Regions from separate parts of the Embleya sp. NPDC008237 genome, predicted to be linked through region 2. Evidence: riboswitches for the same ligand, from Rfam matches in the RefSeq annotation. Region 2 holds a riboswitch; the other holds the start of a gene.
The links. A riboswitch is a leader RNA that binds a small molecule or an ion and turns the genes downstream of it on or off. The one in region 2 is predicted to bind thiamine pyrophosphate.
Positions count from the first base shown of each region.

Region 1 (7,579 bases), on a different contig from region 2:
CAAGGTCGCGGACGGCGGCCCGAGTTCGGGCCGCCGCCGGCGAAATAACCCTTCGATGGCGGGCCGTTCGACGCGCTAGGGTCAGCCTGCGGGGGCGGCTCCGCGGTGTGCTTCCTTCTCACTCTTCGATAACAGACAGCGCGCCCACTCTCCGCCCTCGCTTCGTCTTTTCTTCGGGGGAAACCGGTCCATGAGTGGTGGCGTGCGCAGCGTCGTTCGCGTCGATACGAGCACGGCGGCCGATGATCTCGACGGCCTGCTGGTGCGCCGACTCGCGAGCGTGTATGTCGACGCGAAGCGGGTGGTCCGTCCGGACCGGGTGGGCGTGAACACCCGCGGGATCGCCGCGCTGGAAGCGGACCTGGTGCAGCGCGGCCATGTGCTGACCGCACCGTTGAGGACCGCGCTGGCGGGCCTGCGGCCGGTGGATCTGGCCACGCACGGAATGCGGCTGCTGGCCCGGCTGGATGCCCGGCTGGGCAACGACCGCCGGCACCGGCCCCTGTTCGCCGGGTTCCCGGCGCAGGTGCCGAACTACGCGCAGGCGCGGTACTCCACCCGGATCCGGGCGTTCCTGCTCAACCAACCGAACCAGCCCTGCGCGATCTGCGGCCGGGCCGGCGACATCGGCGCACTCGCGCCCTGCGCGCACCTGCTGTGCTCGACGTGCGCACCGGTCGAGGAGTTGCGCGCATGTCCCGTGTGCGCCGAGCCGATCCGCCTGCGCAAGCCGCATCTGACCCCGGCCGGCAACCGGACCGCGGACATGCTCGTCCCGCTCACCGGCACCCTGGCGCCGCTCCGGCTCGGCGTCGACCGCGAGGCGGACGCCCTCGGCGAACTGCTTGCCCTGCTCGCTCGACGCACCCCGCTCGGGCCGCAGGACCGGCACGATCTGATCCTCCTCGCCGCCCACGCGCCGACCGACGCCGAGCGGTGGTTGCCCACCGAGATCCCGGTGCGCGAAAGCAAGGCCGTCGTCCTCGCCGGCCTGCTTCCCGACCACCTGCCCGCCGGCCGGCTGGACACCGCGACCGACGTGCTGCGGGTGTTGTGGGCCTGGTCGGGCGCCCATCCCGATCTGCTCACCCCGCCTCGGCTGCGCACGGTGCCGCGTCGACTGCGCCGCACGCTGCTCGCGGTGCTGGACGGGCTCCCGCCGGAGCACGTGTACGAGGACCTGCACCGGCATCGCCAGGCCTGGCTGCGCGCGGGCGAACTGCTGCACCCCTTCGACTACATCGGCGCGTATCCAACCGCCGCGCTCGCGTTCGCGGCGCTGCGCGGCACCGATCCGCAGGCCCATCGGGCCGGGCCCGCCTTGCTGCTCGCCGCCGAGGCGCACGGCGACGCGGTGACGGTCGTGGCGGACCGGATCGTGGTGCGCACCTTCGCGTCCCGGGTCGAAACGCTGCTCGCGGCCGGCGACACGGCCGGCGCGACCGAGCTGCTGGTCCGGCGTCCCGGCGAGCTGGTGCGCCGGCTGCACCACCTGCTCCGGGTTCGGGGCGGCAGCGGCGAAACCTCGCTGCCCGCCGAGCTCGACGCCGCGCTGCCGGGCGTGCTGCGCCGGGTCGGCCCCGGGCCGCTGCTCGGCGCGTGGGGTCGGCTGCGGGCCGAACGCACGGCGGGGGAACGGCGGGTGTGGTTCCCGCGCGGCAGCGTCGCGGGAGCGTACGCGCGCAACGACCCGGGCGCGCCCGTCCCGATCGCGCTCAGCGCCCCGGTCTGCGTCCTCATCGAGCGGGAACTGACGCGCCGGGCGCTGGAGTTGCCGCGGCACGAGGTCGCGCTTCTGGACGCCGGACTGGACGACCTGATCGCGCCGTTCGCCGAACACTCCACCGCAAAGGCGCTGGTCGCGATCCCGCGCGGAAGCACCCAGCCGATGCCGCGCGGCGGTCGGATCCGGCTGTTCCTGCACTGGATGCAGGCCGCGGACCAGCGGGTCGACCTGGACCTGTCGATCGCACTGTACGACGCGAATTGGGAATACCTCGGCCTGTGCGACTACACGAACCTGGTCTACGGCCCGGACCGCGCGATGGTGCACTCGGGTGACTTCACCTCGGCGCCCGCACCGCACGGCGCGACCGAGTTCGTGGATCTGGACATCGCCAGGCTGGCCGCGCAGGACGTCCGGTACGCCGTCGTGGTCGTCTTCAGCTACAACGACGTGGCGTTCGACGACCTGCTCGACGCGTTCGCCGGCTTCCAGGACCTGGACGCGGTGGCCGCCGGGCGCACGTTCGACCCGAGTGCGGTCCGGCAGCGCTTCGACCTGGCGGGCGACGCGCGGATCTGCGTCCCGATGACCGTCGACCTGGCCGCGGGCACCGCCCAGTGGACCGACCTGAACCTGTCCGGCCAGGACGGCCTGCACAACGTCTTCCGGCACACCGATCGCCTCGCCGAACTGGCCCGCGACCTGCGTATCCACTTCGCCCCGGGAGGCCGGGCCACGCTCGGCGACCTGGCCCGGATCATCGCCGCCGCGACCACCGACCGGGTGCTGATCCGCGGTCGGCGCGCGGGGGAGGTCACCGAGTACCGCCGGGCCGCCGACGAGGACGCCGACGCCTTCGCGGCCCGCCTGCGCGACGGCGTCGGCGGTATCGCGGCCCACCTCGACGCGGGCGAGGAACTCGTCGCCGGCCGCGCGTTCGTGGCCCTCGTCCACGGTGACATCCCGATCACCGGCGGGGGCACCCTGTACCGCCTCTACCCGGGCCCCGCCGACACCGCACCCGCCGAGATGCGGCGCTGGTCGGCGCCGGACCTGGCTTCGGCCTTGGGCCCGACGGAGTAGGCCACCGGCCCAGCCGCCGCCGAGCGCCGCCGGCGGCGTCGATGTGGTCGACTCCCGCGGACTCGCCTCAACGCGCCGCGACCGCCCGCCGCCGGTCCCACGCGACCGCGAGGTACGCGGTCGCGCCCGCGAGCGCGAACGAGAACAGCGAGGCCGAGGTCCACGTCTGCGCGTGGATGTGCAGCGCGTCCTGGATGTGGCCCCAGAACGTCGCCCACCACTCGACCGAACCCGGGTTGATCAGCTGGTACATGCAAAAGCCCAGCGCCCACGGCGCGATCATCACCCAGCGGGCCGGCGCGTGGTCGCCCAGGTCCCAGCCGGCCCGCCCGCGCCCGACGAACAGGTCCACCGCGAGCACGCCCAGCAGCGGGATGAAGATCGAGCCGATCAGCGACAGGAAGCTCGCGTAGGTGTCGAAGTCGTTCACCATCAGCGCGAACGCGGTGACCAGCGCACCCACACCCAGGCACAACACCCGGCGGTCCACGCGCGGCGCGAGGTTCTGGATGGACATCGCGGTGCTGTAGACGTTGGCGAAGCTCTGGTCCACCTCGCGCACGACCAGGACGGCGAAGAAGACCCAGCCGGCGGTGACACCCAGGAACGAGTCGAAAATCTTGTCCGGGTCGCCGCCCACCTGGGCGAGGGCGACCAGGCCGAGCAGGTAGCACCAGATGCTGGTGATCGAGAATCCGCTCAGCGCGGCCCAGAATGCGGGCTTGGTGCCGCGCGAGTGGCGGGTGTAGTCGGACGCGAGCGGGACCCAGGAGACCGCGACCGCGAGCGCCGCGTCCATCGCCGGGAAGAACCCGGACCACGAACCCTCGGTCATCGGCGGCAGGCCCTCGCGCCACAGCTGGACCGAGAAGTAGAGCATCGCGATGCCCACCGCGACCGTCACGTAGCGGCGCAGGATCCGCAGCATGCCCAGCGGGCGCAGCGTCATCGCCGTGGTGACCGTGCCGGCGGCGACGATGTACAGCCAGTGCGGGCCGTCACCGTCGGTCATCGCCTCGATGCCGATCGAGATCACCAACAGCTCGAAGGTGCCCCAGCCGATGCACTGGACGATGTTGAACACCGTCGGCACGTACGAGATCTTCGTGCCGAACAGGCCACGCAGCACGGTCATCGCGGGCGCACCGCTGCGCGCACCGGGGATGCCGGCGACCGCGACCATGAGGGTGCCGATCAGCGTGCCGCCGACGGCCGCGACGATCGCGGCGACCATCGACAGTTGCGGATACCCCGCCGGGGCCAGCACGTACAGCGCGCCGGAGAAGCCGAGCAGGCTCACACCGAGGTTGGCCCAGAACGCCGCCTGGTCGCGGAACCCGAGGGTGCGCGGCGGTGCGGTGTCCAGGATCAGGGGCGCCTCGGCGCCGCCGTGCGGCACCTCGGGGCGTGCGTCGTCGATGACCGGAGCCGACATGGCTCTACCTGCTCTCCCTACGCCGGCATTACCCGGACAGGTTCAAGCGGTCGGTGGCCCCGGGCGCGTCGGCTAGTCGCCGACACCCCATGCCGCCCTCTCAGCCCGGTTGGTCCGAGCTCCCGCGATGGCGTGGCGAACAGTACGCGCCACGCGACCCACTTGGGAAGGCGGGGTGCCAAAACGAGCCCGGGGACGGCTCGCCGAGCGGTCGCCGGGCGCCGTCACGGGCCATCGCCACGCGCCCGACCGCGAGGGGATCCACCCGGCGACCACGGGCCGTCCTCACGCGTGGGCGAGGTGGGCGGTCGGGTGTGGGCGAGACGCACCACCGCGAATGGCGAGGCGTGCGGTTGCATCCGGGCCCGAGCACCGCCGTAACCGGCGAGACGCGCGATCACCTCCAGGAGAGACGCACCACCACGAGCGAGTAAGCCACCCGGTCCGAGCAGGACGCACAACCACGAGCGGGCAAGACGCGCGGCCACGAGCGGGCGAGGCGGGCGATGGCCTCCAAGCGGGCGTGGACGCGCCACCGCGACTGGGTGGACGACGCCGCTTCGTGTGCGTGCGGCTCGCCGGATCGGGTGGGGGCTCACCAGCCCGAGTGGGTGAATGCCGGCCAGGCGGTCAGGTCGTCCGGGGCGATCGCGCGGGCTCGGGCGGCCAGTTCGGCCGGCATCGCGGCGGGGATTCCGCGCTTGGGGTCGCGCAGCCACAACTGCGCCGTGCGGACGGCCTGGGCCGGCGGCAAGTCACGGCGGTCGAGGTAGTGGTGGGCCATGTACAGCACCAGCGCGGTGGTCGTCTCGTCCACCGGCCACAACGTCGACACCACCGTGTGGGTGCCCGCCGCCAGGTACTCGGCGCCCACCCGCCAGGTCTCGTCGTGACCGCCGGCCGGCACGAACGCGATCGGGTCACCGGCGGCCCGCCCGATCTCGATCGCATACCGCCGGGCCCGCGCGCTCGCCGGCCGCGCCGCGACCTCGCACAGCAGGCGCGGCGCGCCGATGTACGAGATCTGCGCGTTCTGGAGCGCATGCCGGCGGCGGCCGTCGACGAGTGTCCAGGCCGCATGCCACGGCACCATGCCCAACGGTCCGGCGGGCAGCAGGACCAGGGACGGCGCGCGGCCGAAAGAGCCGGGCACCGCGGTCAGTACCGGTTCCATCACCGTGGTCCAGGCCCATTCGCCCAGCGCATCGAGCATGTCGGCCCAGTTCTCCCGGTCGCCTCCGGCCAGGTCCAGGCCGTAGTCGAGTTCGGGCAGGTCGAGCACCCGCGTCGTGCCATCGGCATCGGTCAACACCGCGGCGCCCGGCACGAGTTGCACAAGTGCGTCGCTGCCGAGTCGGCCGAGTGCGGCGGCGATCTCGGCGGCAGGCGGCGGGTCGAGCAGGGTGCGCCACGGCGTGCCGCGCGGGTCGAGGCCGACCCGGGCCGAGGCCACCTGCGCGGCGGCCCGGAACAGGTGGGCGTCCGCCGGTGCGGTCCGATGTGCGCGCCGGAAGCAGATCCGCGCCTGATCCCAGGCCGGCCGGCCGTCGGTGGTCGCCGCGCTCGCGGCGTACGCGATGCCCGCCGCATAGGCGAATTCCGGCCAGCGTGTATCGGCAACGTCCAGCGCGCCGAGCGCGTCCGTCAGCAACTCGATCGCCTCCGCGAACAAGTCGCGCACGGCGTCCGGAGCCTCGTCCGTCGACTCCGCGCCCAGCGCTTCGGCACACCGTGCCCGCCCGCGCTCGCCCCGTTCCCACGCCCGCCGCGTCTCCGCGTCGACGTCCTCCACGCTCACCCCCGCTAGCCCCCGCTCGCCGGGACCACGGTACCGGGGCGGGAAGCACCCCTCACCGCGATCGCGGCCGCGGCCGCGGCCGCGGCCGAAGATCACCCCGGGGAGCGCGCCGGGACTTCCGCCACCGCCGTGCGTCCGACTCCCCCACCGGCTCACGCCCCGGTCAGCCGCCGCGTCTACGTCGTGCCCGGCTCGCGCCATCCCGCCCCGGATCAACATGCCCAAAAACGCGCCGAGTCGGGCGTGAGCGCCTCGTCGGCCGGCACGAGCCGACCCTCCGGATCGAAGCCGAACTCGAACCCTGCCGCCCGCCTCCAGCGTCGCCTTACCCAGTGCGCACCATCCCGGCGTCGCCTTACCCGGCTCCTCCCACCCCACCGAAATCACCACGCCTGCCGCCCCACGCGGGCGTACCGGGCCGCGCGGCCGCCCAGGGATGCCGCTCCCCCGACTCAGGCCGCCTCGCCCGAATCACCCCAAGCCGCCGGCCCGCACCGCGTCGCCGCCCGGACCGCTCCGGCCGTATCACGACGAGTCGCCCCGCCGCACCGTCCCACTCAAGCCCGGCGCCGCACCGCCTCGCTTCACCGCCGCGTCACGGCACCCCACCGCCATCACCGTTCGCCCCCGCCGCCGCCGTCGGAACCGTGCGAAGCGGAGTTCCCCGTGGCCCTTCCGTCCTGATTTACCGGCGCGTAACTTACTCGTGAGTCACCTTCAGACGCCGTCCCTGGGCGTCGCTTCACCATGCTTTCTCGCGGGTCGGGCCACGCCCCGACCATGACGTCAGGAGACCCTCATGGGTCAATTCCGCATGCGCTCACGCGCTCGTGTGCGCCCAGGCGCTCGTGTGCGCTCACGCGCTCGTGCGGTCGCCGTCGTCTCGGCCGCGATTCTCGCCGGGCCCGCCCTCGGGCCCGCCGCGTCGGCCGGCACCGTCCCCACGCACACCCCCGCGGCGGCCGTGCAGACCGCCGCCGGCACTTCCCTGCGCTTCGTCGACATCCCCGGCGACGGCGGCACCAAGCTCGCCGCGAACGTCGTCACGCCCACCGGCGGCGCCCCCGGCACCCGCTATCCGGTCGTGGTACTGCCGACCAGTTGGGCGATGCCCCAAATCGAGTACGTCGTCCCCGCGCAAAAGCTCGCGGACAAGGGCTACGTCGTGATCGGCTACAACTCGCGCGGCTTCTGGCAGTCCGGCGGCGAGATCGAGACGGCCGGTCCCAAGGACATCGCCGACGCGTCCAGAGTGATCGACTGGGCGCTCGCCAACACACCCGCCGATCCGGGTCGAATAGGCATGGCCGGCGTCTCGTACGGCGCCGGGATCAGCCTGCTCGCCTCCGCGTTCGATCCCAGGATCAAAGCCGTGGTCGCGATGAGCGGCTGGGCCGACCTGATCGACTCGATCTACAGCGGCCGGACCGAACACGCCCAGGCGGCAGCGCTGTTGGGCGGCGCCGGCTTCCTCACCGGACGACCCAGCGCCGAACTCACCGAGATCCTGAAGAACTTCCTCTCCGGCAACCTGGAC
Region 1 is NZ_JBIBGL010000015.1:53,753-61,331, forward strand. Features, by position in the region: gene ACFZBU_RS33405 (MXAN_6230/SCO0854 family RING domain-containing protein) at 191-2,809, shown strand; gene ACFZBU_RS33410 (purine-cytosine permease family protein) at 2,877-4,244, opposite strand; TPP riboswitch at 4,240-4,380, opposite strand; gene ACFZBU_RS33415 (CHAT domain-containing protein) at 4,840-6,042, opposite strand; partial or broken gene ACFZBU_RS33420 (hypothetical protein) at 6,255-6,329, opposite strand; gene ACFZBU_RS33425 (alpha/beta fold hydrolase) at 6,842-7,579, shown strand, end outside.
Region 1: it holds a riboswitch for thiamine pyrophosphate, as region 2 does, so the genes downstream of both, ACFZBU_RS33410 (purine-cytosine permease family protein) here and thiO (glycine oxidase ThiO) in region 2, are expected to answer to the same signal.

Region 2 (7,579 bases):
GGGCGAGGGCATGGTCCCGGTCACCGAGGCACTGAACGACTTCGTGCTCGACGGCGGCAAGCGGCTGCGGCCGGGCTTCTGCTACTGGGGATGGCGTGGCATCGCGGGTCCGGCGGCACCGGACGAGGCGATCGTACGGGCGGCCACCGCGCTGGAGCTGCTCCAGGCCAGCGCCCTGATCCACGACGACCTGATGGACAGCAGCGACACCCGGCGCGGCAAGCCCGCCGTGCACCGGCGGTTCGAGGGCCTGCACGGGGCGAACGGCTGGGTCGGTTCGGGCGAGTCGTTCGGCTCCGCGGCGGCGATCCTGCTCGGCGACCTGTGTCTGTCCTGGTGTGACGAGATGTTCGGCGCGAGCGGGGTGGACGACCGGGCGCTGCGGGCGGCCAAGCCGTTGTTCGACGTGATGCGCACCGAGGTGATGGCGGGCCAGTACCTCGACGTGCTGGAACAGGCGATGGGCGGCGGCTCGGTCGAGCGCTCACGGCGCGTGATGCGGTTCAAGTCCGCCAAGTACACGATCGAGCGCCCCCTGCACGTGGGTGCCGCGCTGGCCGGCGCCGACGAGGCCGCGCTGGCCGCCTACTCCGCCTACGGGCTGCCGCTCGGTGAGGCGTTCCAGCTGCGTGACGACGTGCTCGGGGTCTTCGGCGATCCCGAACGGACCGGCAAGCCGGCCGGGGACGACCTGCGGGAGGGCAAGCGCACCGTACTGCTCGCGCTCGCCGGCGAGCGGGCCTCGCGCGTCCAGGCCGAGGTGCTGGACACGCTGCTCGGGGATCCCGGACTGAGCGACATCGGCGTCAAGGAACTGCGCGTGGTGATCGAGGACACCGGCGCGCTCGCCGACGTCGAGACGATGATCACCGAGCTGACCGAGCGGGCCCTCGCGGCCCTGGCCGTCGCGCCGATCGCCGAGGACGCGCGCGAAGTGCTGCGCGAGTTGGCCGACGCCGCCACCGTGCGCAGCGTCTAGTCGGGCGGCCCGCGGCTCGGTGATGGTGAACGGTGCGGCCGGCACGAACCGGGGACGCTCCGACTCGGCCACCCGGCCCGGGGCGGGACGAGGGCCGTGCGTCGGGTCGGCGTGCGGCAGCGCCTGGGGCGGATTGCGGCCGACCAGGTAGATCCCGCCGATCATCGCGGCGAGCACGAGCAGCGGGAACAGCAGCGCACCGCCGCCGTCCGGCGTCGGGCTCGTACGCCCGGGTCGAGGCATCGGGCGTTCGGCGGCGGCGAACCGGGGGCCGGGGATCAGCGGCTCCGTCGCGGAGTGCGGCAGGTCGTGGTCGCGGGCATCCTCTGCGGACCCCGGACGGAGGCGAACGTCGGGCGTGTCCATCTCGGCAGTCTGGCCGCTCGCTCCGCCCGGTTCGGCCGTAAAGCGCCATTCGCGAGGCCAACCACCCGATCGGCCCACGGCGGCGACACCCGCCGCGTCGACCCGGCGGATCGTGGCCGGCCGCTTGAACACGGTCGTCGACGACCGTGCCCCCGACCGACGTGCCCGACCGGCCCGCACGGGACGCTCCGACCACGATCGGCACCTGCCGAGACCTCGGCCGGCCCGCCGCGGCCGGCGCGCGGCGCCGCGGTCGCGCCGGACCCCACGCCCGGTTTCCGGCCGATCGCCGGCGACCGGTTCAGCGTGCGGCGAGTCGCCGGACGAATTCCGCCGTCGCCTCGGCCGGGTCCGCGGCCTCGGTGATCGCGCGCACGACCACCACCCGCTCCGCGCCCGCGGCCAGCACCTCGTCGAGGTTGCCGAGGTCGATGCCGCCGATCGCGAACCACGGCCGGGTCGGGCGCAGCGCGGCGGTGTACCGGACCAGGTCCAGCCCCGGTGCGGGTCGGCCCGGCTTGGTCGGGGTCGGCCAGACCGGTCCGGTGCAGAAGTAGTCCACCCCCGGTTCGACGATCGCCGCGTCCACCTCGGCCTCGGCGTGCGTGGAGCGGCCGATCAGCACGTCGCCGCCGATGATCGCGCGCGCCGCCGGGACCGGCAGGTCGTCCTGGCCCAGGTGCAGCACGTCGGGGCCGATCGTGTGCGCGACGTCCGCGCGGTCGTTGACCGCGAGCAGCGTGCCGTGCCGGCGGCAGGCGTCCGCGAACACCTCCAGGTAGGCGAGTTCGAGGCGGGCCTCCAGGCCCTTCTGCCGCAACTGCACGATGTCCACGCCCGCGCCCAGCACCGCGTCCAGGAACGCGGGCAGGTCGCCCTGGCGCTCCCGGGCGTCGGTGCACAGGTACAGACGGGCGGCGGCCAACCGTTCCTGACGGCTCGTCATCCGCGCGGCCTCAGATCGCCAGGGCCTGGGCGCGGCGACGCACCTCGGTCATCCGGTTCTCCTGCAGCGCCTGCACCGGCGTGCCCGGGAGCGTGTCGTCCGGAGTGAACAGCCACTCCAGCGCCTCCTCGTCGGAGAAGCCCGAGTCCGCGAGCAGGGTCAGCGTGCCGACCAGGCCCTTGACGATGTTGCCGTCCTGGAAGAAGTCGGCGGGCACCTGGAGGGCCCGGTGCTCGCCGCGGCGCACGGCCAGGAACTTGCGCTCCTTGAGCTGCTGGCGGACCTTCAGGATGTCCACGCCGAGGATCTCGGCGATGTCGGGGAGTGTCACCCAGGCGGGGACGAGGGCTTCTGTTTTGGCGTCGATCTCGCTCACCCGGCCAGTTTAGGTTCCGCACCCGGTCCCGACCGCCGGCGCCCGGCGGTCGGCCGGGCGCCGGGCCGTCACAGCGCGACCGACTTGAGCGGGTTCTCCGGGTCGGCGAACCGCTCCCGGTCCACCGGGGTGCCCAGTTGCACGAGCTTGCGGCCCTGGGCCAGGTCGCGCGGTCGGGCGACGGCGAGCAGCGCCACCAGCCGGTCGCCGGCGAACCAGCCCGCGGTCCACTTGCCGTCCTCGTCCGCGCCCCGGAAGACCAGTTCGTCGCTCGCGCCGTGCCGGCCGACGTACTGGACCATGCGGCCGAACTGGTCGGACCAGAAGTAGGGGACCGGGTCGTACGCCTGGTCGCCGCCGAGCAGGTTGGTCACCAGCACGCGCGGCGCCTGGAGCGCGTTGTCCCAGTGTTCGACGTTCATCCGGGTGTCGTACCGGGCGGAGGGGAAGTCCACGCAGTCGCCGACGGCGTACACCCCGGGCATCGAGGTGGCCAGGTGGTCGTCCACCTCGACGAAGCCGCGCTCGTTGCGGACCACGCCGGAGTCGGCCAGCCACTCGGTGGCCGGGCGCACCCCGATGCCGACCACGATCGCGTCGGCGCGCAGTCGGCGGCCGTCGGTCAGGTGCACCGCGCCCGCCTCCAGGCGGTCCACCCTCGCGTCCAGCAGCAGTTCCACGCCCGCCTCGGCGTACCACGGCACGATCCGCTCGCCGATGGCGTCCGGGAAGGGCCCGGCGAGCGGGGTGTGCAGGGCCTCGACCACGGTGGTCGGGCAACCGGCGGCGGCCGCGGCGGTGGCCACCTCGGCGCCGATCCAGCCCGCGCCGACGATCACCACGTGGGCGCCGGGCACGAGTGCGGCGCGCAGTGCGCGGGCGTCGTCGATGGTGCGCAGCACGTGCACGCCGGGGACCTCGGCCGCGCCCGGCAGGTTCAGCACCCGCGAGCCGGTCGCGATCACCAGGCGGTCGAAGGCGATCGGCCCGGCGTCGGTGTCCACCGCGCCCGGGCGCAGTCCGGTCGCGGTCCGGCCGAACAGCACGTCGGTCTCCAGCGCGGCCCAGTCCGCCTCGAAGGACGTGTCGTCGGTCTTGCCGCCGAGCACCTCCTTCGACAGCGGCGGGCGGTCGTACGGCGCGTGCGCCTCGGCCCCGAGCAGGGTGACGCGACCGGTGTACCCCTGGTCCCGCAGCGCCACCACGGTTTGCAGGCCGGCCATGCCGGCACCCACGACGAGCACGTTGTCCATGCAGGGCACCCTATGACGCGGGCCGGCACCGCCGACGAGCAGGGTCTTGACTCAGTCAAGGACATCGTCGGCGCACACTCGGGCGCTCCCGGGCACCCGAAACCGGTGTCGTAGTGTGGAGAGGTCACGGGAGCCCGGTGAGACCGGGCTGAGAGGGGGGCTGCGAGCCCCCGACCGTCCGAACCTGATCCGGGTCATACCGGCGAAGGGAGTTCCCCTCACCATGTCGAGCCCCACCATGTCCGAGCACCCCACCGACGTCGTCGTGGTCGGCGCGGGCGTCGTCGGACTGTCCGTCGCGTGGCGTGCGCGCACCCGGTACGGCCTCGCCGTCACCGTCGTCGACCCGGCCCCGGGCAGGGGAGCCTCGCACGCCGCGGCCGGCATGCTCACCCCCGTCTCCGAACTCCAGTACGGCGAGGAGAGCCTGCTCCGGCTGAGCATCGAATCGGCCCGGCGCTACCCCGAGTTCGCCGCCGAACTGGCCGAGGCCGCGGACCTGCCCTCGGGCTACCGCGCCTGCGGCACGATCGCGGTCGCCCTGGACGCGGACGACCGGGCCGTGCTCAAGGACCTGCACGCCTACCAGCAGCGGCTGGGCCTGCAGTCGTCCTGGCTGACCAGCCGCGAGTGCCGTCGGCTCGAACCGATGTTGTCCCCCGCGATCACCGGCGGCCTGCACGTCGAGGACGACCACCAGATCGACAACCGCCGACTGGTCGCGGCGCTGCTCGCGGCCTGCGCGCGGGCCGGCGTCGTCTTCGTGCGCGAGAGCGTCGAACGCGTCCTGGTCGCCGCCGAGCGCGCGTACGGCGTGCGAACGGCGGGCGGACGCGACCTGATCGCCGATCAGGTGTTGCTCGCGGCGGGCTGCCGCTCGGCGCTGATCCCGGGCCTGCCGCCCGAGGTGGTCCCGCCGGTGCGGCCGGTCAAGGGCGAGATCCTGCGGCTGAAGGTGCCGCCGGCGCTGCTTCCGCTGCTGTCCCGCAACGTCCGGGGCGTGGTCAAGGGCGGCAGCATGTACCTGGTCCCGCGGGCGGACGGCGAACTGGTGATCGGCGCGACCGAACACGAACTCGGCCACGACACCGAGGTGACCGCGGGCGGCGTGTACGAACTCCTGCGCGACGCCCACGAACTCGTCCCCGGCATCACCGAACTGCCCCTGGTGGAGACGCTCGCCGGGCTGCGCCCCGGCAGCCCGGACAACGCGCCGATCCTGGGTCGCTCGGCGCTGCCCGGCCTGGTGGTGGCGACCGGCCACTACCGGCACGGCATCCTGCTCACCCCGATCACCGCCGACGCCGTCGCCGAGGTCCTCGCGCAGGGCACCACCCCCGAACTCGTCGCGCCCTTCGGGCCCGATCGGTTCGCGACCGCCGCCCGAAAGGTGATGGCATGAACGACATCGAGGTCTCCGTCAACGGCGACCGGCGCCGGGTCGCGACCGGTACCACCGTCGCCGAACTGGTGGCCACGCTGACCACCGCCGCCAAGGGCGTCGCGGTCGCGGTGGACGAGTCGGTGGTGCCGCGCGGGGCGTGGGCCGAGACCGTGCTCGACGCGGGCAGCCGCGTCGAGGTGCTGACCGCCGTCCAGGGAGGTTGAGGGCATGGCCGACGACAAGTTGGTGATCGCCGGCGAGTCCTTCACCTCGCGGCTGATCACCGGGACCGGCGGCGCGCCGAGCCTGGAGATCCTGGAGCAGGCGCTGATCGCGTCGGGCACCGAGATCACCACGGTGGCGATGCGCCGGGTGGACCCGGGGACCGCGGGCTCGGTGCTGGACGTGCTGCGCCGATTGGGCATCCGGGTGTTGCCGAACACCGCCGGGTGCTTCACGTCGGGCGAGGCGATGCTGACCGCACGGTTGGCCCGCGAGGCGCTGGAAACCGACTGGATCAAGCTCGAAGTGGTGGCCGACGAACGCACGTTGTTGCCCGACGGGGTCGAGCTCGTGGACGCCGCCGAACGGCTGGTCGACGACGGTTTCCGGGTGCTGGCCTACACCAACGACGACCCGGTGCTCGCCCGCCGACTCGAACAGGTGGGCTGCGCGGCGGTGATGCCGCTCGGTTCGCCGATCGGGTCGGGCCTGGGCATCCGCAACCCGCACAACATCCGGCTGATCACCGAGCAGGCCGAGGTCCCGGTGGTGCTGGACGCGGGTCTGGGCACCGCCTCCGACGCGGCGCTGGCGATGGAGCTGGGCTGCGATGCGGTGATGCTGGCGACGGCGGTCACCCGCGCGCAGTCGCCGCGGTTGATGGCCGAGGCGATGCGGCACGCGGTGGACGGCGGGCGGCTGGCCTACCGCGCCGGGCGGATCCCGATGCGCCACCACGCGCACGCGTCGTCACCGATGGCCGGCATGCTGGAGGCCGGCCCCGAGCACCCCGCCTTCTGAGCCGCACACAGGCCGGCCGGCGGGGAACCGTGGGGAAGACCGTCGGCGTCCACAAAGCAGTGGACCCTACACTCCAGAACATGGACACGACCTTGAACGATCCGCTCGTCGGGCGGCTGCTCGACGGTCGATACCGGGTCGATGCCCGAGTTGCCGCGGGTGGCATGGCCACGGTGTACCGGGCTCTCGACACCCGACTCGACCGCACCGTCGCCCTCAAGGTGATGCATGCCGGGCTCGCCCAGGATCCCGAGTTCACCCGCCGCTTCATCCTGGAGGCGAAGGCCGCGGCGCGGTTGTCGCATCCCAACGTGGTCAACGTCTTCGACCAGGGCACCGACGGCTCCGTCGCGTACCTGGCGATGGAGTACGTCGAGGGCCGCACGCTGCGCGAGCTGCTCCAGGACCTGGGCAACATGACCCCGCGCGAGGCGTTCGGGGTGTTGGAGCCGATGCTGGCCGCGCTCTCCGCCGCGCACCGGGCGGGCTTCGTGCACCGTGACGTCAAGCCGGAGAACGTGCTGATCTCCGACGACGGCGGGATCAAGCTCGGCGACTTCGGTCTCGCCCGCGCGACCACCACGACCGCCACCGCCGCGACCGGCAAGGTCCTGGTCGGCACGGTCGCCTACCTCGCCCCCGAACAGGTCGAGCGCGGCGAGTCCACGCCACGCTCGGACGTGTACGCGGCGGGCGTGGTGCTCTACGAGATGCTCACCGGCCGGCAGCCGCATCACGGTGCGACCGCGGTCGAGGTGATCTACAAGCACGTGCACGCGGACGTGCCGCCGCCCTCGCTCGCGGTGCCGGGTCTGTCGCACTCGCTGGACACGCTGGTGCGCGCGGCCACCGTGCGCGACCCGGAACACCGGCCGAACGACGCCGAGACGCTGCTCACCCTGGTCCGCCGGACCCGGCACGCGATGCCGGACGCGGAGCTGGACTTCGGCGCGGCGCTGCGACTGCCGCCGCCGCCCGAGCCGATCCACGACAACGCCACGAGCGTGTTCCGGGCCGGCGAGGTCCTGCTGCCGCCGCACCTGGCGCCGCTGGGGCTGAGCGTGGACTCGACCGAGGACGAACAGGCGCGCTACGGCGGCGGGGCGTACCAGGACGCCTATCCGGCGGAGCACCACGAGTACGCGCCGGCCGCCGAGGCCCCCCCGGCGGGCTCCACCGGCGGTGGCTATCCGCAGCAGCCCGGGCTGCCCGGCCGGCGGCGCCGACGCGGGCCCTCGCGCGGGATGATCGT
Region 2 is NZ_JBIBGL010000003.1:257,017-264,595, forward strand. Features, by position in the region: gene ACFZBU_RS08105 (polyprenyl synthetase family protein) at 1-979, shown strand, start outside; gene thiE (thiamine phosphate synthase) at 1,647-2,291, opposite strand; gene ACFZBU_RS08115 (Rv2175c family DNA-binding protein) at 2,302-2,667, opposite strand; gene ACFZBU_RS08120 (NAD(P)/FAD-dependent oxidoreductase) at 2,736-3,920, opposite strand; TPP riboswitch at 4,037-4,148, shown strand; gene thiO (glycine oxidase ThiO) at 4,159-5,322, shown strand; gene thiS (sulfur carrier protein ThiS) at 5,319-5,528, shown strand; gene ACFZBU_RS08135 (thiazole synthase) at 5,533-6,327, shown strand; gene pknB (Stk1 family PASTA domain-containing Ser/Thr kinase) at 6,408-7,579, shown strand, end outside.